DNA from 4 places in the Paenibacillus sp. YAF4_2 genome. Region 2 is predicted to be linked to each of the others. Evidence: riboswitches for the same ligand, from Rfam matches in the RefSeq annotation. Region 2 holds a riboswitch; each other region holds the start of a gene.
What was found. A riboswitch is a leader RNA that binds a small molecule or an ion and turns the genes downstream of it on or off. The one in region 2 is predicted to bind ZMP and ZTP.
Positions count from the first base shown of each region.

Region 1 (6,004 bases), on a different contig from region 2:
GCTCAGCAGCTTTACCTGTGATGTTAAGGCTGCGAGTATCAACCAGCATCAAGTGGTTGTCAGTACCGCCGGATACGATGTTGATGCCTTCGGAGATCAGCGTCTCGGACAATACTTTTGCGTTGTTAATAACTTGTTGTGCATATTCTTTCCACGACGGTTGAAGAACTTCTCCGAATGCAACAGCTTTAGCTGCAATAACATGCATCAGAGGGCCGCCTTGCGAACCAGGGAATACCGCTTTATCGATTGCTGCTGCCCAAGGTTGACGACACAGAATCATACCGCCGCGAGGACCACGAAGCGTTTTGTGTGTTGTTGTTGTAACGAAGTGTGCGTGAGGCACTGGGCTCGGATGCAAACCAGCTGCAACAAGACCCGCGATATGTGCCATATCAACCATGAACAATGCGCCTACGTCTTCAGCGATTTTACCCATTTTCTCGAAGTCGATTGTACGAGGGTATGCGCTCGCGCCAGCTACGATCAAGCGAGGACGGTGTTTGAATGCCGCTTTACGTACTTCATCATAGTTGATTGTGAATGTTTCTTCGTCAACGCCATAAGCGACAAAGTTATAAAGAAGACCGGAAGCGTTAACCGGGCTGCCGTGTGTCAAGTGGCCGCCATGTGCCAGGTTCATACCAAGAACCGTATCACCAGGCTTCAGAACAGCCAGGTATACAGCCATGTTTGCTTGTGCGCCGGAGTGTGGTTGTACGTTCGCATGCTCAGCACCGAAAATTTCTTTTGCACGATCACGTGCGATATCTTCCACAATGTCAACATGCTCGCAGCCGCCGTAGAAACGTTTGCCTGGGTAGCCTTCTGCATATTTATTCGTCAGTACTGAACCCAATGCTTCGATAACCGCTTCGCTAACGATGTTCTCGGATGCGATCAGCTCGATGTTATCGCGTTGGCGCTGCAGTTCAAGGCCCATTGCCTTTAATACTTCAGGATCTTGGTTACGTAAGTTTTCCATTGTCATTGTGAAAAGCCTCCTAATATTTTAATCGCATGATCCTGACGTCTGCTCTGGCGCCAGGCCGCTGTCTTCCAAAGTGTACACTGCACGGGCTCCGCCAATGAGCTTAGGCCTTGTAAAAGCCATCGTCACATGAGCTGCACCAATCGACCTGATCGAAGGTCGGACTGGCACGGCAACCCGGCGGAGATGCATGCCGATGAAGGTGTCACCGATATCGATTCCGGCATGTGCTTGCACCGTTTCAACCAGGCAGGCTTCCGGCAATTGTCGGTAAGCATAGGCTGCCATCGAGCCGCCCGCTTTCCGAACAGGTATCGCCGCAACCTCGTCCAGACCAAATTTGTCTGCGGCCTCACGAGATAGAACAAGTGCCCGATTCAAATGCTCACAGCATTGATATACAGGGTAAAATCCAATCTCGCTCCGAACCGCTTCAACTCCCGCATAGATCTGTGCGGCTGTCGCCAGCGTTCCGGATGTACCGATACGGTGGCCCAGTACTTCACTTGTACTGGTGCCGATAACAAGCAGTTGTCCGGCCTTCAGCCCTCCGGCTGAAGCAAGTTCCCGAACAATCGTCTCCACATCACTTGCAATTGAAGCTAATTCCTCGTGATTGCTCATGCTGCACCGCTCCTTCTATATCGTTTCGATCTTAAGGATGTACAGTATATTGCTGCTCGATTTGCTTCACTTTCTGAACACGTCCTGCATGACGGTCACCATTGGAGAATGGCGTTTCCAGCCAGATGCGGACAATTTCCTGTGCAAGGCCTGGGCCGATAATGCGTTCGCCCATAGCAAGTACATTCGTATCATTATGCTCGCGAGTTGCCTGCGCCGAGAACATGTCATGCACCAAAGCGCATCGGATACCTGGCACTTTATTAGCCGCAATCGACATTCCAATGCCTGTACCGCAAATAAGAATGCCGCGGTCAGCCTGACCACTTGCTACTTTATCCGCTACCGGCAGTGCATAATCGGGATAATCCACAGATTGATTGCAGTCACAGCCCAAATCTTCAATCTCATGTCCTTGCGATAAAAGGAACGGAACGATTTCATCTTTCAACCGGTAACCCGCATGATCTGCACCAATTGCAATTTTCAACGTAAACCCTCCTGTTATTTTGCAGCATCCTTAGCAAAATAAGTATCTGTTTGTCGAATCATACGGACTTATTATACCTAAATTCCGCAGAAAAGACGAAAAAAAGAGCATGACATGCTTAATAGCATGCTGCTCTTTGCCCAGGCGACCGGCCGTATGTTCCGATGCTCCACCGTGGTTACCCACTTCCGTCGCCAGTTACATCGGAAACCGTCTTTGTTACCTCCATGATAGCCGATTCATCGTTAGAAATCAATCGCTTAAATGGCTAATTTCAGCCTAATTTCAGCATGGAATTTCATCCCTTTTTGAGCATCCTCAGCAGGGTTTTCAGGCTCTCTTCAATCTCTGAAGCACAGCTTTCATACATGCTGAGTGTACCACCGAAAGGATCGGCAATATCGAAGCTAGGAATACGGCGTTCAAGCTCAAGGAGCCGTGTCCGCTCTGCAGTAGACAGCTGCTGGCCCAACACCTGCTTCATATGCATCTCAGTAAACAGACGCTCAAGCTCCTCAATATCCGCCTGTACATCCGTATCTTGATTGACATATTCCTTCAGCGTATAGGCTTTATCCACCGCCTCAGGAAACCAGTTAATCAGATTTCGTTTATGCCCCGATGTCATGGTCAGAATCAGGTCAGACCAAGCGACAATCTCACCGCTAAGCGCCCGTGAAGAACCCTGAGGCTCTACTGCTTTGCCTCGCAGCGTTGTAGCCGCATGGGCCGAGATCGGCAGTCCGTCAATTGTTGACACCCCCGCAGAACGAACCTCAAGCGGAATGCCCTGCTGCTTTGCCATTGCTCTCAGCATAGCTTCTGCCATCGGGGATCGGCATGTATTGCCGGTACAAACAAACAAGATGCGTGTCATGCTGCATTCCCCTTTCTGTGCCGCTAATCTGTCTCATTTTTATAGTATAAATAACAATCCAAATATCAATAAGATCGCCCCGCCAAGCGCTTCGCCATACCCACCGAGGTTTTGGCTCACCCTGCGCCCAAGCAGGAGGCCACACACGGACATTAATCCGCCAAAAAAACCAAACAGCAGTACAGTCAGCACGATATCTGCCGCAAACATACCAAGTGTTACACCAACAGAAAAGGAATCGATACTAACGCTAAACGCGAATAAAAACGTTCCAATCGAGGAACGGTAGTCGATCGATTGAACAGCTTCTCCCCTAAGCGCACTATAAATCATATGCCCGCCCAAAAGCAGCAACAAAACTCCTGCCGCCATTGTAGCCACATCGCCAAGCAGACCACTGACGAAATGCCCGGCGTACATCCCTGCCAGCGGCATGATGACATGGAACAGTGCAATGATCGCACTTAGCCGCAGCACATCACGAAGACGAATACCTTTAAGTCCAATTCCAATCCCTAACGAAAATGCATCCATGCCTAGCGCAACCGCCATTATGAGCAGTGTCGCGAATTGTCCGGCATGTAAAGTTGCATCTGTCACGCTATCGCCCCCATGTCCACATCCATTCTTTAACCAAGATATGCGGACAAGGGGACAAACATACTACTCTATAACCGGACGATTTGATGCCCGGCAGCTTTCGCTAGACGGTTCATAAGAGCAAGGCCTATCCCTTCCTCAGAGCAGCCTTCCGCCCAAATACGCTGCACGCCTTCGGCATCAAACTGGCGAAGTGCGGCATAAAGCCGGTGCGCCGCCTGTTCCAAACGCTGCTCGCTTCCGTAAGTCAACACGAGATCCGCATCAAAGGCAGCCGTTCTTTCATCGAAAGTAAGGACACCTGTCTTGAGTTGCGATGTTCTTACTTCATTTAGCTGCTGCTGAATGTAACGTACTGCCTTAGCTGGATCCCCCTGAACGATCACAAGATCACCCTGCGGAGCATAATGCGTATATTTCATACCTGGCGACCGCGGCGCTTCGGTTACTTCAGACTTGGTTGAAGCTGGAGCATCAATGACTGCTTCCGGAGCAGCGCTCTGCAGTTGTTCTGCGGTAATGCCGCCTGGACGAAGGATACGAATCGTATTCGAATCCGGCAGCTCAATCACTGTTGACTCCAGTCCAACCCCCGTCGCTCCGCCATCTACAACTCCGCTTATTTTACCACCGAGATCCTCCAGCACATGCTCTGCGAGTGTAGGACTTGGGCGGCCCGAACGATTGGCACTTGGTGCGGCAACTGGACAGTCGGACTGCTGTATGAGCGCAAGCGCGGCCGGATGATCCGGCATTCGTACACCAACAGTAGAAAGCCCTGCTGTTACAAGAGGTGACACCGCTTCAGGACGCACCGGCAGAACAAGCGTCAAAGGCCCGGGCCACAGCTGCTTCATCAGGCTTCCGGCAAGCTCTGGATATGGGAGTACCAGCTCATCGAGCTGCCGTTCGTCGGCAATATGCACGATAAGTGGATTATCCGAAGGGCGTCCCTTCGCTTTGAAGATGGCCTCTACTGCCTTGGAATTACGTGCATCGGCCCCAAGGCCGTATACCGTTTCCGTCGGAAAAGCAACCAATTCGCCTTCGCGCAGAAGAGCCGCCGCTTCCGCTAATTGCTCGGCGAGTATCTCCGGATTACTCCGGCCCATTACCTGCCAAACCTTTGTTGTCGTCATCTCTATCCTTCAATCCCTGCTATTAAAGTTCATCTACTGCCCCCATTATAGCATATGCCTTCTAAATTGCAGAGCAGCAGCCCTCCATCAGCACTTGCATACTTGAGTGGAGGGCCGCCATTTTGCTGACTAGGAGAACAGGCTTTTCAGCCAGTGGATGAACTGTTGAATCATTTCCCACAGGAAAAACTTTGCTTCAGGCGCTTTACCTTGGCCTTGGTCATCCTTTGCTTGCTGAGCAGAAACTTCGGCTTTGCTGTCAGCTGCTTTTTCAACTTTCCCGTTGCTGTCTTGGTTATGATCAGCTGATGCGGTTTGGACAGTCCCTGCTTTCACAGCGTCAGCATCCGGATCAGCGGCTGCAGCTTCACCTGTTGCTGCGTCGATGAAGCAAAGCGGCGGGAACAATACACACCACCAGTTCTGACCTTGGCCTTCACCAAGTGTAATCAGAAGAGCTTCATAGTTACCTGCAGGATATACTTCATTGCTGTACATTTTGGTAGGGAACGGAACCATGCCAAGCTCAGCATGATACGAATAATCAAACCCGCGGCTTGCCAGCACATCTGCAACAATCTCCTCAATTTCACCCATATGATCATGCACCGTTTGGCGCGCTTCTTCAATTGTTTGCGGACCTGTCACCCAGTTATCCATCGCCTTAACAACAGCATCACGAACAACACGTTTCACCGCTTGATCAGCAGGTGCATCCGAATTTGCCAGAATACGCAGACGAATGGATTCTTGCGGAATAATAGTATCTACTACTGCTGCATCTGTACGTTGCTGCTCCCAGCTCATCACCAGAACAAATAATACGATAACCAACAAACCATAAGATTTACGGAAATAAAATAGGGAATTAGTGCGGGACATATGACACAAGCTCCTCTCGATGGCACCCGTCAGTGCCTCAGCTTGCGTTCCGGAACGTATCTATCCGTCATTATGTCCGTGAATCCCACTCTATAAACCTAGTAGAGAAAATGAAAATGATAGAGTTTGTTTTCATGAATGGGAGGAGCGGGAATGCACAGGGGGATGCGGGCGAGTTAAGGTCCCTGAGGGACCTTAACTTTGTGAAATGAGTAGCTAGTTTGGCTTTTAAAGGTCCCGTGGGATCTTAACTTTGCGGTGATGGCATGGTGGGGTGGCGATTCTGGCTACGGCGAGGTTAGTTTCGAGGAGATAAGACCCTCGCAGGGTCTTATTGGAGCTAATTCAAGAGCAAACCGGTGCAATAAAGCCCTCTGGGGGTCTTATTTTCAACAATGGCC
Region 1 is NZ_JBFRCT010000011.1:134,040-140,043, forward strand. Features, by position in the region: gene glyA (serine hydroxymethyltransferase) at 1-985, opposite strand, end outside; gene AB4Y93_RS23760 (TIGR01440 family protein) at 1,013-1,615, opposite strand; gene rpiB (ribose 5-phosphate isomerase B) at 1,647-2,105, opposite strand; ZMP/ZTP riboswitch at 2,237-2,317, opposite strand; gene AB4Y93_RS23770 (low molecular weight protein arginine phosphatase) at 2,404-2,982, opposite strand; gene AB4Y93_RS23775 (manganese efflux pump MntP) at 3,022-3,534, opposite strand; gene AB4Y93_RS23780 (L-threonylcarbamoyladenylate synthase) at 3,651-4,721, opposite strand; gene spoIIR (stage II sporulation protein R) at 4,851-5,603, opposite strand.
Region 1: it holds a riboswitch for ZMP and ZTP, as region 2 does, so the genes downstream of both, rpiB (ribose 5-phosphate isomerase B) here and AB4Y93_RS17245 (DJ-1/PfpI family protein) in region 2, are expected to answer to the same signal.

Region 2 (6,004 bases):
AACGGAAGCTGAAGAGCAGCTCGGAATGTCCGTTCAATGGATGACGATCAGGCAGGCAATTGAAGTTATGGAAAAGGATACAAACAGCAGTGCTGATGATTATGGCAATCTTTTTATGCTAATGCGTGATCGAATGATACTGAAAGAGGCTGCAGGACTGCTGGAGAAAATAGACTTATTTTAAGTCTTTTTTCCAGTATATACATTATTGGAAATGCCTATTAAGGTTATTGTTTTTATATATTATTCAAATAGGATTCTGGGTTATATGATGGATTAAATAAAAACAGGGGAGTGGAATAAGGATGAACAAGTCCATCTATGACTTTCAAGTAAATGAGATTACTGGGGAGTCTATTCATCTGTCTGCTTTCAGTGGCAGGGTTCTTCTAATCGTTAATACAGCAAGTCAATGCGGATATGCCAAGCAGTTCGACGGTCTTCAGCAGCTATATGAAAAATATTGGATGCATGGCTTAGAAATACTGGGCTTCCCATGCAATCAGTTCAATGACAAAGAGCCCGGCAGCAATACGGAAGTTGAGGAGCATTGCCGACGCAATGTTGGGGTAACCTTTTCGTTATTTGAAAAGGTAGAGCTAAGGGGACAAAATGTCCATCCGCTTTTTCAATATCTTACGGAGCAGGCACCTTTCCAAGGTTATGATCCGGACAATGCTGCTGAGATGTGGATGAAGGATTTTCTCCAGCAGAATCATCCGGACTTGTACGACGGCGATGGCGTAAAGTGGAACTTCTCCAAGTTTCTCATTAACCGAGAGGGACAAGTGGTCGGCCGATTCGAGCCAACGACACAGCCGACCGATTTGGAGCTGGCTATTGAGGAAGCATTGTCGGCCGACTAGCTTAACAAATCGTGATTATCGATCTTCACATGGATATGGGGCTGAATGTCGATCTTCGGATATTCTGCCACCCTGCCATCCACTTCGAAATCCCGGATAATAAAATCCTCGGTATGAAATAATTGCGCTTTAATCTGCTCCAGTATCGACTGCATGCCTGCCCCTCCTTATCGGGTGAGTGTAAATGAAGGAGGGGTAATCGAGTGCTCCAGCGAAGTAAGTAACCCTTAGATAGAAAAATAGTTTGAGGGAGGCACTCTCAATGTACAAGTATTTGAAGTTAGCTATGGCTGTTATTTTCGTTTCTACGCTGCTTATGCAACCCGTCTATGCAGCGAGTAAGACGACAAAATTTAAGGTCACTCTGGTTAGTGTGGAGCTGGTTGAGAATAATCATGTCGGTAATGAGTGGTTCACAACGGCGTATATTAACGATAAAGAAGTGAAGGAGGGCGGCAGTGTTACCTTAAATCTGAAATCAACAGATAGTGTAAAGCTTAAGGCTTATGCTGAGGAACAGGATAAAATTCCGGATAGCAGCTCATCCAATACTGCCATTAAAGCTTCCTCCATAACCAAAACGATAAATAAAAATTTGAAAGTAGTCGTTACAGAAAATCGCGGCAGGTATTCCGGGAACACCGCCGAGTGGAAGTTTACTTTTAAAATTCAAAAGTAAATATAAAAAACGGTTGTCTTAATGGGGACTATCCTGTAAGACTAGCTGCGGTCCAATTAGACCCTACGGGGGTCTTATTGGGTGATTGCTGTGTGAAATTAGTAACGATAAGACCCTGAGAGGGTCTTATTTGCTAAATATGGGGAGGGAACTAAGCTTCTTTGAGCGTTCGGAGATGCAATAAGACCCTACGAGGGTCTTATTGGGTGATTGCTGCCTGAAATTAGTAACGATAAGACCCTGAGAGGGTCTTATTTGCTAAATATGTGAAGGGAACTAAGCTTTCATGAGCGTTCGGAGATGCGATAAGACCCTACGGGGGTCTTATTGGATGATTGCTGCCTGAAATTAGTAACGATAAGACCCTGCGAGGGTCTTATCGTTTTAGAGAGGGCCAGTTGGGACAGCCTTCTTATCTTATTTCTTGAACTTCGCAGCAAAAGCCCTTTCATCCCCATGGAATACGTTAATATCCACATAGGCATCGATACCGGAGATTCTGCCACGATTATTAAATTGCCAGAAGATCCAAGCCCGGTCGTCCTTCAGGGATGGATGCTTCACAATATCTCTGATCCAGATCTCATAGCCGTCGAAGCTTCCTGCTATGTAGGTGTTAAAAGTATCGTAGGTGACATACAGAATGGGCTTTTGCTTGTAATGCTGCTCCAGTTGATCCGCTAGGGTGGTTAGCTCACCTTGAATGAGTGGAACATCTTTATCCAGACTGATCTCAATATCGATGACTGGGGGAAGGTTGGCGGCCTCATTAGGAACCTCTTCAATAAAATGTGCAGCTTGCTGAGAACCGGTACTTTGAGTGGTGAAAAAATGATAGGCACCAATGAGCATGCCATTGCTCTTAGCCTGCTCCCAATTAGCAATGAAATGGCTATCGGTCATATCTTTTCCTTCGGTTGCTTTGATATAGATAAATTGCCACTTTCCGCTGTCAGCGACCTTCTTCCAATTAATTTCCCCCTGATAGTGAGAGACATCGATTCCTCTTACATCATATTTGGCCGCGAACAAGCTGTTATGCCAGATGATCCCCTTGTATTCTAGTACCACGGCAATAAGGAGTAACAGCAGCAGCCCAGCGATTATTTTATGCCATCTCTTTAGCTTCATGGCTACACTTCCTTCAATGAATACTAGACTTACAAAACATCCCGGATTAATAGACGATATCCTGCCTTTAATTGTTTCAAATTCACTCTTGCTTCCGGCCGATGTTCGGAATAGTATAATAAGTAAATATCTGGTATGTGCGACTGGCGTAAACGTGGATAACCACGAGGGAGCACATATGTCATCAGCCGTACGCCTGGGCAAAGTATTTGTTCTCGTTACTTTTACGAGAATGAGTACTTTTTTATTTTTAGGAGGATGAGGATATGGAACAGGTGCAGAAGAAGAGGAATGTAGCGATTCTGATCTACGACAATGTAGAGATATTGGATTTTACCGGACCGTACGAAGTGTTTATTACGGGCAGTAATTTCGGACAGGATTTCCATGTCTATACGGTAGCCGAGCATAACCATCCTATCACAGCATTAGGTAATCTCAGCGTGAATCCAGCGTACACCATCCATGATTGCCCGAAGCCAGATATTATGCTCATCCCCGGCGGCCGTGGTGTTCGGCAAGAATTGAACAACAGAGTACTAACGGACTGGATCCACAGCTGTGCGGATGAAGCTGAGCTCATATTGTCTGTATGTACGGGAGCGCTGCTTTTAGCTAAAGCTGTTGAATTGGAAGGGCTAAAGCTGACCACCTATCATCTTGCTATTGAGGAATTAAGACAGATTGCGCCTGAATCGGCGGAAATTATTGACAACGTTAAGTATGTAGATAACGGCAAGATTATTATGTCTGCGGGTGTATCTGCCGGTATAGATATGTCCTTATATGTAATCAGCAAGCTTCATAGCGAAGAGCGGGCCCTAAAGACAGCGAGGTTGATGGAATATGATTGGACGCCAAGAAAGCATTCCTGATCAAATATAGCGAGCTACCTCAATGATAAGATAACTGCAAATGTAAACGAAGGAGCTGGGTAACTGAATTCAAATGGAACATTATACGAGAGTCCAACAAGCCATCATTTTTATGGAAGAACAGCTGCAGGAGCCTCTTAGCTTAGAGGCCATTGCCAAGGAAGCGGGGTTTTCGGTCTATCATTTTCAAAGGATCTTTCACGCTATTTCTGGATTTACGGTTCAGGAATACATTCGGAAGAGAAGATTAAGCGTCGCTGCTGCGGAGCTTCTGGTTACCAGAAAAACGGTACTAGACATCGCTGTGTCTTATCAATACGGCTCGCAGGAGGCATTCACCCGTGCTTTCAGTAGTTATTTCGGCGTAACTCCAGCTAAGTATCGTAAACAGCAGCAACCACTTGCTTCCCAGCATCCAATCGACTTCATTGCTCTAACAGCCAATATTCGAGGAGGGCTGAATATGTACAAACCGGACATAGTCGAGCTTCCTACCATTCGTATTATCGGGTATAACTACGCAACGAATTTGAATAACGAATTATATTTTGAGGAGATTCCGAGGTTTTACGGGCATTTTGGCAGCAATGAATATTTTATGCGTATCCCAAACAAAGCCCGGCCGGCCTTTGCCTATGGTATTTCCCACTCCTTCCGTGAGGATGGTGCTTTTTCCTTCCTTATTGGCGAGGAGGTCACAGCATTTGCAGAAGTGGAGGAGGGCTTTGACTGCCTGGAGCTTCCAGCAGGGAAATACGCAGCATTCCGTAACAGCAGCATGCCTGAACTTGGGCAAAATACTTGGAAGTATATTTACGGTACATGGCTGCCTAACAGCAATTATGAGCGTGGAGAAGGGCCGGACTTTGAGGTAACAGATGTGATGTATTCTACACCTGAGAATATTAGTATGACAGTCTATATTCCCATTCATTAAAACGTCAATTCACAGGGCATGTTGGATATTCCAACATGCCCTGTTTTGCATATAAAAAGAAAAATGTTCCAAAACTATATTGACACCCGATATATCGAGTTGTAATATATAGCCATAAGATGTATCGCGTGTCGATATATTAGAGGGGAGAGAAAAAGACTGAACGATGTGAAAGAGATGCTGCCGCTGACGGAAGCTTTTTATTATATCTTAATTGTTCTATATACGGAGCCTTCGCATGGATATGGGATTATGCAGGATACCGAGAAAATGAGTAACGGACGGGTCAAGATTGGTGCCGGCACTTTATACACGGCGCTCAATACCTTGCTCAATAAAGGGTTAATTGAACTTTATCCTGTGCCTGAGGGAACGGATACCCGGCGTAAGATGTATGCCATTACGGAGAATGGCAGGCAGGTTGTGTCTGCGGAAGTCGCAAGGCTGGAAGAGCTTCTGGACGTAGGGCGTCAGGCTCTGATTACGAAGAAGGGGTGAGGCTGTTGAGTGAAAAGCTGGAAAAGCGTCATCGGCTGATTATGGCCTGGAATTATGAGAAGGGAGAGCAATGGATGAATGAGTTGTCGAGCCAAGGATTACATTTTAAAAAAGGCGGACTCATAAGCAGCTCTTTCGTGCGTGATGAATCGGTTCGGTATACGTATAGGATGGATTATCAGACCGGACAGTCTCGGGAAAACGGGAAATTTCAGGAGTATCTTGATTTATATCAAGATGCGGGCTGGGAATATGTCAGTTCATTCGGATTGACCTGGCATTACTTCCGAAGGGAGTGGCAGCCGGGTGAAGAGCCTCAGCTATATACAGACCGTGAATCTTTAATTATGCTCTATAAAAGGCTGCTGGGAGTTATAAGCGCTATGTTGTTCGTTAATCTCTTTATCATGATTTTGAACATGGTTAATCTGAATACTTTCTTTACAGAGGGGCTCTGGACGATAGGTATTCCGCTGATGATCCTCTATCTTGGACTGTTTACCTTGTTAGGATATGGCTGCTGGAAGATAAAGAAGAAAGTAAATAATCTTAAGCTGCAAGTATAGTCTTGAAGGCTGCACACCTTAGGGTTTGCAGCTTTACAATAAAGGAGTGAGATCAGAATGAAACAAAATCAGTTAGGCAGCTCAAAGCTGCTCGTTGGAGAAATTGGTCTAGGATGCATGTCGCTTGGAACCGATGAACAGAAGGCAACAGCTCTTATTCATGAAGCATTGGAGCGGGGTGTTAACCTGCTGGATACCTCAGATCTGTATGACAGCGGGCTTAATGAAGAGCTGGTAGGCAAAGCGATCCGTGGACGGCGTGATCAGGTTGTGCTAGCGACGAAGGTTGGCAACCGGAGAATTCCTGGTCAAGAAGGATGGGCATGGGATCCGTCGAAACAATATATTTTATCGGCCGTAAAAGAAAGCCTTCGCAGACTAGGCACAGACTATATTGATCTGTACCAGCTGCATGGCGGAACGATTGAGGATCCGATCGAGGAGACGATCGA
Region 2 is NZ_JBFRCT010000007.1:50,614-56,617, forward strand. Features, by position in the region: gene AB4Y93_RS17220 (NUDIX hydrolase) at 1-184, shown strand, start outside; gene AB4Y93_RS17225 (glutathione peroxidase) at 306-866, shown strand; gene AB4Y93_RS17230 (hypothetical protein) at 863-1,021, opposite strand; gene AB4Y93_RS17235 (hypothetical protein) at 1,129-1,545, shown strand; gene AB4Y93_RS17240 (glycoside hydrolase family 25 protein) at 1,963-2,676, opposite strand; ZMP/ZTP riboswitch at 2,806-2,885, shown strand; gene AB4Y93_RS17245 (DJ-1/PfpI family protein) at 2,943-3,551, shown strand; gene AB4Y93_RS17250 (AraC family transcriptional regulator) at 3,625-4,488, shown strand; gene AB4Y93_RS17255 (PadR family transcriptional regulator) at 4,666-4,986, shown strand; gene AB4Y93_RS17260 (DUF2812 domain-containing protein) at 4,992-5,552, shown strand; gene AB4Y93_RS17265 (aldo/keto reductase) at 5,610-6,004, shown strand, end outside.

Region 3 (6,004 bases), on a different contig from region 2:
TCAGGGTGAGAGGAACGCGGGCAGCAATTTTTCGGAAGCAGTAGACTTTAGTAAAGAAGACCGTTCGGTTAGAGCCATTGCTGTGAGTCAAGACGGCAAAATCATTATTAAGCCTGAAAGTCAGGAAAGCTCAGAAGCTCCAGGGGCTCCAAGCTGTTATGGACTAGAGACTGACCTCAAGTGGACAGGGGACTATGAAGTATTATGGGAGCCAATATCCGGAAAGGGCTCTAGCAAAATCATGAGTTTTCCAGACGAGTTCGAGATCATACAACCAAATGACAAAGCTGTTCAGATGGAGAAGATCACGATAGGTGATACGGATCTGTTTGCTTATTTTCCGAGTTATACGGATTGTCATGCACTTGAAACTTATTTATTCGGAGTGAAAGATGGGGAAGCTTTCCCGATAACCATAGCAATGAATCCGGAAGAGCAGCCCCTAACTCATATCGGTAAACATCCGAATTATCCTCTTCAGGTAACGAGTGGTGATCTAGAGATCATTGGCGGCGAAGGTGGAGGGCGTGAATTTGTGGATGTGTATCATTTCAGTTACGATTCGGAGAAGCATGCATTGATTCTGCAAAAGACCGATCAAGTAAATGGAAATGATCTGAGGAATGAACTCTTGAAACCACAAAATGACATAGTTCCTTACAAGGGTGTTAGAAAACATGCATGAAAAAGATGAGACACGGCCTATCGAGGAAAAAACAGAATCTACGGTAACTTCATTTAATGATGTCACCGATCACTATCAGAAGATAATGGGCGTTCCTACCCAAAGAGCAGATTTAAACAGTATGCCAAAGGTTCTGCGTTGGTTTGCGTATTTCTTCTACACCGTCTTGATCCTAGGTGCTTTGTTATTCCTCATATCCTGGTTGATTCAATAATGAAAGGAGCAAACATGAAACACTTCATTATCACAGGGACTTCTAGAGGAATTGGGGAAGCTATCGCTTATCAACTGCGTTCATCAGGTCATTTTCTACATTGTATCTCTCGAGAGAGGAATACAACTCTAATAAGCAATAGCGAGAATATGGCTTATTATGAGTTCGATCTGGGTCAAACCGATGCGATTGAAACCCTAATGGAGAGGATATTCAGTCAAATTGATCAGTCCCAAGTAGAAGGGCTTTATCTCATCAACAACGCTTCGATGATCGTGCCAGTGGCCCCAATAGATGCAGCAGATATCAGTGAAATAACACGTAATATACAGGTGAATCTGATCGCTCCAATTCTTCTAACCTCTCTTTTTATTAAATATACAAGGGAATTAGCTGCTGAGAAGAGGGTTCTTAATATCTCTTCTGCATCTGCAAAAAATCTTCATCCAGGGATGAGTTTGTACTCTGCGGCTAAGGCTGGATTAGATGTTTTCACCCAATGTGTGGCGCTTGAACAAAATAACTCAAATGCTCCAGTTAAGATTGTATCCATCTGGCCAGGTATGATTGACACCAGCTTGCAAAGTGAAGCTAGAAGCATGGATCGAGCTATGCTCCCGACAGTAGAGTTGTTTAATCAAGTCATGGAATCAGGAATGCTAACTACACCTGAAGAAACGGCGAAACAGATCGTTGCATTTTTGTTTAAAGAAGATATAGAGCATGGAGAAGTTGTCGACATCTACGATTATTCAACATGACATAAGAATTACAGCTAGCTATTGAATTACGGAATAGTTTCTGGCAAAATGAAATCAAACGTTCAGTATGTGTAACTGGCGAGACGTGGAGTACCACGGTGGAGCACATACTTCATATGGCCGTTCGCCTGGGCAGAGGTAAGGAGATTTCTCCTTGCCTCTTTCTGTTTTTTTATAACAAGTGGAGAGGATGACAGCTAATGAATTCAAGTCCATTATTGCTTGACGGAAACCGGGTTGCCACAGATATTAAGAACCAATTAGTTAATCGTGTATCTAAGCTCAGTGAGAGAGGTATCGTTCCGTGTCTGGCAACGATCCTTGTAGGTGATGATCCCTCCTCAGCAACGTACGTGCGGATGAAAGGGAATGCATGCTCAAGGATCGGTATCCGATCTATTCGGATCGAACTTCCTGAAGAAACAACTACGGAACAATTGATACAAGCAATCAAGCAGCTAAATGATGATCAATCCGTTCATGGCATACTTTTGCAGCATCCAGTTCCACATCAGATCGACGAGCGAGCGGCGTTTGAAGCTATTTCTATAGACAAAGATGTAGACGGAGTAACAATGCAAGGCTTTGCTCAAAATGCGTTTGGTATTGCAGCATTCCCTTCCTGTACACCAGCAGCAATTATGGAAATTCTGGCATACTACGAGCTGCCTGTGGCAGGCAAGCATGCCGTCGTAATCGGCCGAAGCCCCATTTTAGGAAAACCAGTCTCAGCTATGCTTTTAAACAAAGATGCTACAGTAACAACATGCCATTCCAGAACGACAGACTTGGAACAACATGTCCGATCTGCGGACATTGTTGTAGCTGCCGTAGGTAAGCCTAAATTTGTTCAAGGGGATTGGGTCAAGCCTGGTGCAGTTGTATTGGATGCCGGTTATAATCCAGGTAACGTGGGGGATGTTGACTTTGAGGCATGTACACCTCATGTATCTGCTATCACACCAGTTCCTGCTGGAGTAGGGCCAGTGACCATCGCCATGTTGTTGAAGCATACTGTTGAGGCTGCGGAGAGAAGCAAACGGTTATAAACTCCAAAGGGCTATACCTTTAGTCATTAAACTGACGATGGTATAGCTCTTTTTTTTCGAATATCACTTGGACGGAGCCGCGATAAGGCCCTCGCAGGGTCTTATGATCACTAAATTCACAAAACTACCACTGCTTAAGACCCTCGTGGGGTCTTATAGAACCTTCGAGTGGACAGGGCAGCTTGTTATTTCACCAATATTAAGAAAATAAGACCCTCACAGGGTCTTATGATTATTAGTTTCGCATAATGAGCACAGTATAAGACCCCAGCAGGGTCTTATTGGACGAAACTTGTTTTGCCAAGATAGACTTTGATGCGCCACAATTGTTTTAGTAATTGAATGATATGGTAGAATTTCCTAATAAGCGAATGTCTTGAGAGGAGCTTGCTTATAATGCGGTTGACTATATGTTTGTTCTTTATTTTACTCGTTATATCTGGGTGTACTAATAGAAGTCAAAATACAGTGACTGAGATCAAATCTGAAACAACTTCCGAGCAGACACAAAAAACGAAAGAAAACAAAATCACTTTGACCCCAATTGATGTGTTTGCAGGGGATGCGGGGAAATTCAAGCCTTTCCTTGGTACAATGTCAGGGGCTTTCAAATTATCCTATGAAGGAAGTAAGCCAAACGTATGGTTGGATCTGGACGTTTGGGAGAGTGGAAAGAAGGCAGCGACGAAGGGTTCGATAGGTCAATTGTTTTACAGTACGGAGGAGAATCCGAGCAGCGGTGAAGTCGAAGTTATTATGTCGGTTGAAACGGTACCCATTGAGGGAAATGATAATATAAGACTGATTAAAGTGGCTGCAGGTTCAGGACTTTATACGACGACGATCCCTTGGAATAAAAAGCTGACTTTGCAGGGATTGCTTCAGAATAATGAGGAGCAATCGTTTACTTACGATCAGTCTATTTATGCCTTTGGAGTACAGGCTACTAGTGCAAACAGCATGATAACAGCAGAACCTACGGCTGAATCGTTAAGTAAGGCGGAGTGGGCTCTCGTATTTACGGTACGGTTTGAGAAGGAATAGGAACTCCCTTCAGCAAGTTCACGGTTTATCAGAATCTTTGAAGTACCCCATCAATTACTCCCTATAATGCCGCTATTGGCTAGATGGTATGATGAATTAAATCATCAAGGGAGTGAATTGAGTTGGTCATGTACACTGTCGCGCAGCTTGAGAAACTAGTTAAGGCAATACCAGATAAGCTCATAGCATGGCCTGAAGTAAAGATGCTAACTCCGCGTGCCATCGGAAAGTGGTCTAACCTTCAAATTCTTGGTCATCTCTGTGATTCGGCTATTAATAATCTGACAAGAATAATTCAAGCTCAGTCCGCTTCAGAGCCCTTCGTCATAAACCCGTACAATCAAGATAAATGGGTAGAAGCGCAGCGGTATACGGATGCTTCTGTAGAAGAAATCGTCACCCTATGGGAAAGTTTAAATGGTGCGATGTTACGAGTCATTACGGCAATGCCAGAGGATCTGATTAAGTCAAAAGAAATCAGGCTTACAAGTGGAGAACAGCACACTCTGGAATGGCTCTTTAACGATTATTTGGAGCATATGAAGCATCACCTGCATCAAATCTCCCCAGAACTATTGGAAGACTAGACAATCAATAAATATTCAAGAAGCTGCAGCTACTAGCCGCAGCTTTTTTGGTTTTCTAACAGTTAATCTGACATGGAAATTTGGTTGATGTGCACCATGCACAAATGAATCTCTACTTTTTAGTGACTAAACTATATTTCGTGTCAGCAATATTGACGTATAACTAACAATGACCTATATTTTCTCTAAGCTTTCGAAAGATAGGGTTCGGCAAATAGGGGAGGGTCTCGTATGAAGAAGCTCATAATGGTTGTTGCGGCAGTTCTGCTTGTCTTCACTGCTGCATGCTCAAAGGAAACGACGAACACCAATTCAGCAGAAACGGGAGCAACAGATTCGAAAAAGCTGCGTGTAGCATTCGTTTACCTAGGTGTACCAGGTGATGGGGGTTGGACATACGAGCATGATCAAGGACGTAAGATGATGGAAAAAGAACTTGGCATTACCGCAACGACAGTAGAGAACGTTCCTGAAGGAGCGGACGCCGAACGCGTATTTGAAGAGCTTGCTGAAAAGAATGATATTATTTTTGGCACTAGCTTTGGTTATATGGATGCCATGTATGCTGTGGCACAGAAGCATCCCAATGTGAAGTTCCTTCACGCGAGTGGATATAAGACTCTGGATAATCTCGGCACTTATCTGGGCAAGGAATATGAAAGTGCTTATCTCGTTGGGATGGCAGCAGGCAAAATGACGAAAAACAATCATCTGGGCTATGTCGGTGCTTATCCGATTCCGGAAGTTATCTATACGATTAACGCGTTTACTCTAGGTGTACAAAGCGTTAATCCGGAAGCGAAGGTAGATGTAGTATGGAGCAATACGTGGTTTGACCCGACTGCTGAACGTCAAGCAGCAACAAGCTTGCTGGATAAAGGTGTCGATGTGCTTGCAGCTTATCAAGATTCGCCAGCCAGCATTCAAGCTGCTGCGGAACGAGGAGTCTGGGGAATCGGGAATGATTCGGATATGAGCAAATATGCGCCAGACAATTACATTTCGAATCCGAAGTGGAATTGGGGTCCTTATTATGTGCAGACGGTGAAGGCGATCATGGATGGCACTTGGAAGACGGAAAGCTATTTTGGTTCCATGAAGGATGGTATTACAGACATCGCGCCATTTGGTAAGAACGTTCCACAGGATGTAAAAGATTTGGTAGAAGCGAAGAAAAAAGAAATCCTGGACGGCAAATTTGATGTCTTTACCGGACCAATTGCCGATCAGACCGGTGCGGAAAAAGTAGCACAAGGCAAAGCGATGACAGTTGATGAGATTTTGAACATGAACTGGTTCGTAAAAGGGATTGTAGGTACGACTCCTCAGTAAAAGCATTCATTCAATTTCATCTAAGTGAAATCAACAACGATAAGAGAAGAGTGGTGACTGGCATGATACTTAATGATCCTGTACTTCTTCATGAATGGCATCCGGTTGCTATCGCAGCCGATATTACAGATACCCCTAAACAGGTTATTGTAATTGGGGAGAAGGTTGTCTTGTTCCGTACGAAGCAAGGGATTCGGGCGATGAAAGATCTTTGTATCCATCGCGGTGTTCCGTTGTCGCTTGGGCGAGTGGAGAATGATGAGATCGTCTGCGCCTATCACGGCTGGCGTTATGATGGCGATGGCCGGTGTGTCTGTATTCCATCCCTGCCT
Region 3 is NZ_JBFRCT010000001.1:345,687-351,690, forward strand. Features, by position in the region: gene AB4Y93_RS01675 (hypothetical protein) at 1-685, shown strand, start outside; gene AB4Y93_RS01680 (hypothetical protein) at 678-899, shown strand; gene AB4Y93_RS01685 ((S)-benzoin forming benzil reductase) at 914-1,660, shown strand; ZMP/ZTP riboswitch at 1,722-1,801, shown strand; gene AB4Y93_RS01690 (bifunctional 5,10-methylenetetrahydrofolate dehydrogenase/5,10-methenyltetrahydrofolate cyclohydrolase) at 1,861-2,709, shown strand; gene AB4Y93_RS01695 (hypothetical protein) at 3,178-3,753, shown strand; gene AB4Y93_RS01700 (DinB family protein) at 3,882-4,340, shown strand; gene AB4Y93_RS01705 (BMP family ABC transporter substrate-binding protein) at 4,572-5,672, shown strand; gene AB4Y93_RS01710 (aromatic ring-hydroxylating dioxygenase subunit alpha) at 5,735-6,004, shown strand, end outside.
Region 3: it holds a riboswitch for ZMP and ZTP, as region 2 does, so the genes downstream of both, AB4Y93_RS01690 (bifunctional 5,10-methylenetetrahydrofolate dehydrogenase/5,10-methenyltetrahydrofolate cyclohydrolase) here and AB4Y93_RS17245 (DJ-1/PfpI family protein) in region 2, are expected to answer to the same signal.

Region 4 (6,004 bases), on a different contig from region 2:
CCATAGACGAATACATGCATAACTCGCTTTGGGGTCCAATATTCCGCGCAGGAGCAGCAGGCGGCAGTTTGTGGTGGACATTTGAAAGCGGTTTCGCACTTCCGTCGAATTTTAAAGCCATCTATACGCAGCTCGCGAACTTCATACAACCAGAGGAAGATCATTTGATCAACATGCCGTTCGTGGACTACGGTCTGCAGTCGAACAACACGAAGATTGGAGGATTTAAGGACAATTCCCGCGCATACCTTTGGATTAATGATACACAAGCTAATCACACCGTAACGAATCCAAGAACAGTAAGCGGTATGAGCTTTACCATTCCTATGCCTAACAATTACTACAATGTCTCTTACTACAATACGTATACGGGCACATATGGTACAACAAGCAGCGTTCAAGCGACTGGCGGCAATCTCGTATTGAACAATGTACCATCCTTCAGCCGTGATATTGCGGTGAAGATCGAATGTGAAGGGTGCAACGCACCAGATACGACAGTACCGTCGGCACCAACGAACCTGACTTCACCTTCTAAGACTGATACGACAGTGAATCTGTCCTGGTCGCCTTCTACAGACAATGTTCGTGTAACGGATTATGATGTTTATCGCGGTTCGACGAAGATCGGCTCAACTGGAGGCGCGACAACGTACACAGCGACTGGCCTAACAGCTAACACGGCATACAGCTTCACTGTAAAAGCCAAGGACAATGCTGGGAACGAATCCTCGGCAAGCAGCACACTTAACGTGACAACCAATCCGCCAGATACGACCGCTCCATCGGCACCTTCAGGATTGACTTCACCGTCCAAACTGGACATCTCAGTGAATCTCTCCTGGACAGCATCGACTGACAATGTGGGTGTAACTGCCTATGATATTTACCGGAATGGCAATATAGCGGGTACGGTAAGCGGTACATCAACAACGTATACCGATATAGGCCTGACACCGCTCACAACTTATTCTTATTCTGTGAAAGCAAGGGATGCGCGCAATAACACCTCCTCGGCAAGCAGCACGATTAGTGTAACGACTTTAGCACCGATTCCAGTCAACAAGCTGCAGAATCCAAGCTTTGATACAAGTAACAGCAACAACAAGCCGGATCAATGGACTTGCGAAAATGATTATTTCTGCTCACGTGACACTTCAGTCAAGCGCAGCGGCACGGCTTCGATGAAGATGTCGGGTGATACAGGACCATGGCTTGGCTTCTATCAGGATGCTGCAGCAACAACAGGTACGGCTTATACCTTCGATGGCTACTATAATGCAGCAGCCAATAACGGTACAACTATCGAGTTCAGACTTCGATTCCTGGATGCTTCGAACAACATCCTGCAGGATAACCTGCTGTATACGCATACGGGTACAAATACGGGCTTTGCCAATGTAAATGGATCGCGTACAGCGCCAGCAAACACGGTAAAAGCTCGTGTATATATTTACATGAAGGATCTCAAAGGCTCATTATACTTCGATGACTTCTCGCTGACGGATGGAAGCGGTGGCACAGCCGATACAACAGCACCTACAGCGCCTACTGGATTAACATCGCCATCGAAAACATCAACAACCGTTAACTTGTCATGGACAGCATCGACAGACAATGTAGGTGTAACTGGCTATGATATCTATCAAGGTACGACGCTTATTGGTTCCACGACAGGAGCAACAACTTACCAAGCAACAGCTCTGACAGCTTCAACAGCTTATAGCTTTACGGTTAAAGCGAAGGATGCTGCAGGCAATACCTCTGCAGCTAGCAGTGCGCTGAACGTAACAACGAATGCGATGGCAGACACTACAGCACCAATAACGCCAATGGGATTAACATCGCCATCGAAAACATCAACAACCGTTAACTTGTCTTGGACAGCATCGACAGACAATGTAGGGGTAACCGGCTATGATATCTACAGAGGTACGACACTGGCTGGGTCCACAACAGGTGCAACATCCTACCAAGTAACAGGCCTTACGGCAAATACAGCGTACAGCTTCACTGTTAAAGCGAAGGACGCGGCAGGAAACGTCTCAGCAGCAAGCACTGCACTGAACGTCACTACTGATGCTGCTTCGGGAGGCAGCAACCTGCTGACAAACGCCGGCTTCGAGACGGACAATGGCAGCAATCGTCCAGCCTCATGGACATACGAGCAGGATTATTACGTATCCCGTAATACATCAACTTATCGTTCGGGCTACGCGTCTATTCGGATCAACGGCGATACGGGTCCTTGGTTCGGCTGGTATCAGGATGTGAATGCAACGGCAGGCACATCCTATACCTTTGACGGGTATGTGAATATCACGTCCAACACGGGCAGCACACTGCAGTTCAAAGTGCAATTCCTTGATGCATCGGGCAATGTATTAGCGGACAATACAGTTTCAACTTACAGCGGAACAACAACTTCCGGCTTCGAGAATGTGCATGGTACGTATACAGCACCGGCCAATACGGCTAAGGTTCGCGTCTATACGTATTTCAAAGACATGCGCGGCACGTTCTTCTTCGACGATTATTCGTTGACGAGCAACTAAATAGGTGGTTAGAAGGAAGAAGCGGTCCCGTTGTGGGGCTGCTTTTTTATATACGATCAGATTAGCATAACTATAATTATTTTTTATTCTCTATGATCTGGCTATAAATGGTAAGATGGTAATAAAGTGTTATTACAAGAGGAGAGTAAGTCTAATGGACAATACAATAGATCTAAATTTAATAGAAGTAGACATCGTTTCTTTACAAGCAGCTATGGAGACAGGTGCGTTATCGTCGGAATCTTGCGTTCGCTGGTATTTGGACCGCATCGAGCAGTTAAATCCGATGCTGAAAGCGGTTCTAGAAGTTAACCCGGATGCAATAGAGGTAGCGAGGGCGCTAGACGTTGAGCGGGAGAAACAGGGAACCCGTGGACCACTACACGGCATCCCGATCTTGCTTAAAGACAATATCGATACAGGTGACCGTATGCATACCAGTGCAGGTTCGGTCGCTCTTGCGGAACATTACGCTCCGAAAGATTCGGGTGTAGCAGCACAACTAAGAGCTGCGGGAGCCGTGTTCCTTGGGAAGGCAAACATGACGGAATGGGCAAATTATATGTCCTATATGATGTGGGCAGGGTATAGCTCTAGGGGAGGCCTGACGCTGAATCCATATGGTCCTGGTGAGTTGTTCGTGGGTGGCTCAAGTTCTGGATCTGGTGCAGCAGTTGCCGCGAATTTGTGCGCCGCTTCTATCGGAACAGAGACCTCTGGTTCAATTATCAACCCATCCTCACAAAACAACATTGTTGGTATAAAGCCGACAATTGGGCTTGTAAGTCGAACAGGTATTATCCCGATTACGCAAAGTCAAGATTCAGCTGGTCCAATGACACGGTCGGTCAGGGATGCTGCAATCTTACTCGGAGCCATGACGGAGGTTGATTCAGAAGATGCTGCCATGCAAGATAGCAGGCGAATAGCGTATAAGGATTATACCCCTTTCTTGGATGCAAAAGGTTTGGAAGGCGCGAGAATTGGCATTCCGCGTTTCTATTATCAAGGACTGGACGATGCTAGGGCCGAGATTATTGAGCGAGCGATCGCCTTGTTCAAGGAACGTGGTGCTATCGTGATCGACCCGGTGACATTACCTTGCGAAAGTGCAAAGTGGGACTGGGATATCATGCAGTTCGAGTTCAAAAAAGGGTTGAATGATTATTTAGCTAACGCTGGACCCGGCGCATCTGTACGAACATTAGATGAACTTATCGCCTATAACGAAGCAAATAGCGATATCGCGTTGAAATATGGTCAAGGCACACTGATTTTCTCGAATAGGACAAGTGGTACATTGTCAGAACCGGAGTACTTCGAGAGTTTAAGACTTAACCACGAGTTCTCAAGGGATCAAGGTATTGATCACGCGATAAGGGAATATCAGCTGGACGCACTACTTTTTCTGGGTAATGAGGAAGGGCTCGATTTGTCTGCACGCGCAGGATATCCTGCCATTACCGTGCCGGGCGGGTACGCAGAAACAGGCATCATAGCCGCAGGTGGCTACACTACAAAAGGACCGCAAGGTATCACATTCGTCGGAACCGCCTATAGTGAGCCTGTGCTTTTCCGATTAGCCTATGCCTACGAACAAGCGAGTAAATACCGTTATGCACCGGCTGATCCGATAACTAATTGATTGATTTATCTGGAAGTACTTAGTATGATGTGAAGTAATTTAAAACTTGTATGTGACTGGCGAACATGGAGATCCATGAGGAAGCATATAAGCTACGGCCGTACGCCTGGGCAGAGGTAAGGGGATTATCCCCTTACCTCTTTATGTTTACCCGAGAGGAGCAAGCGAAGTGAAAACAGCACAAACCGAATTATTTGATAAACCATATCCCGGCAGGACGCTTATAGCGGGGATGACTCCTTCTGGAACACATTATGTACAGGTGTATTGGATTATGGGCAGAAGCGCGAACAGTCGTAACCGTGTTTTTGAACGAGAGGGAAGCAGCGTCAAGAACCGAGCATTTGATCCCGCACAAATGGAAGATCCATCACTCATTATTTATTACCCTGTTCGTCATTGGAGGAACATTCATATTGTCTCGAATGGTGATCAAACGGATACGATCTATGAGGGGCTGCAGCATAATCGGACCTTCGAACAATCGTTAGTGCTCAGAGAGTTTGAGCCAGATGCGCCTCATTTTACCCCAAGAATTTCAGCTGTGATAAACACAGATCTTAAACAGTACGCTTTGTCGATATTAAAAACACATGATAATGACCCCTCCGTTTGCTTACGACATAGTTATTCATACAATAATTTCAAAAGAGGCATTGGTCACTGCATTCACACCTACAACGGTGAGCAGGATGGTGTACTAAAACCATTCGAAGGGGAACCTTTCGAGGTGCCATTATTCGATTCTATTAATGAGATAGCAGACTATTACTGGGAACGTATTAATAAGGAAAACAAAATCTCGTTATTGGTAAAGTTTATTGATGTTACCAATCAAGATATTCAATTTCAGTTTCGAAATAAGCTTTCATGAGTAGGAGATGGCAGATGAAGAAAAAGGAAATTAGAGATTTAATCTATGTAAGCAAAAGTCAGCGTGAGGCGAATTGTTTTTATTCTTTTGGGATTGAATTCTATGAATTTATGAATGGGGTATCGAATAGACCGGAGAATCTTATTTTACTGAAGCATGATTTTCATAACGAAAACTGGAATCAGCATTCCAGATTTGATTATGTGATGAAGGAAGAAATTAATGAACTGATTGAAGATGACGTTTATCGCTATGGAGATTTTGTTTGGGTGGACTTCTCGAAAGAAGAGGATTTAGATACATTAAGCAGCAATGACATTGCGGAGTTATTATTTTTCAGTCACCTTGCCAGACCACTTACTCGGATACCTAAAATTAGATTTGCCTATCATGCACATGATGATGGCTGGTTTAACAAGCTTTATGTGACCGACTTACAAGATTACGAGATTCTATTAGCCAATGTAATTCCTTTGAAACTTCGTAAGATAACGGGAAGAAAAATAAATGATATCCCTAAGGATGTTGCATCGGCGCTGTTGGAAATCACAAATGAGGGGTTATTCATTGATTTATCAAGGGCTATAAAGAGCAGGGCTGAGTTGAAAATACCTATAACGACGATCGGTCATTTCACAAATATGGATAAGGTTTATGATTTTAGGGAAGAGGTTAGGAATTACAAGCTCTGGTTAGTCTACTCACAGAAATTATGGAAGCTATAAAGGAAGATTAAGTTGAACTTTTTTTAATCCATTACGTCTAATTTTTATAAAGGAATTTGTGGAAAGTATTGGATTATTGGGAAAGGAGAGTAGTAAGGTGAGAATGTATACAGATGCTAGAGGCGAAGCCTACGAGCAGCTCATTGATTTGGCAATACGTAATTCGGAATGTTTTGTACTGGGGGAAAAGATTCCTGCTAATATC
Region 4 is NZ_JBFRCT010000001.1:391,415-397,418, forward strand. Features, by position in the region: partial or broken gene AB4Y93_RS01900 (fibronectin type III domain-containing protein) at 1-1,007, shown strand, start outside; partial or broken gene AB4Y93_RS01905 (fibronectin type III domain-containing protein) at 1,512-2,099, shown strand; gene AB4Y93_RS01910 (amidase family protein) at 2,710-4,200, shown strand; ZMP/ZTP riboswitch at 4,243-4,319, shown strand; gene AB4Y93_RS01915 (IMP cyclohydrolase) at 4,370-5,074, shown strand; gene AB4Y93_RS01920 (peptide ABC transporter permease) at 5,089-5,799, shown strand; gene AB4Y93_RS01925 (leucine-rich repeat domain-containing protein) at 5,897-6,004, shown strand, end outside.
Region 4: it holds a riboswitch for ZMP and ZTP, as region 2 does, so the genes downstream of both, AB4Y93_RS01915 (IMP cyclohydrolase) here and AB4Y93_RS17245 (DJ-1/PfpI family protein) in region 2, are expected to answer to the same signal.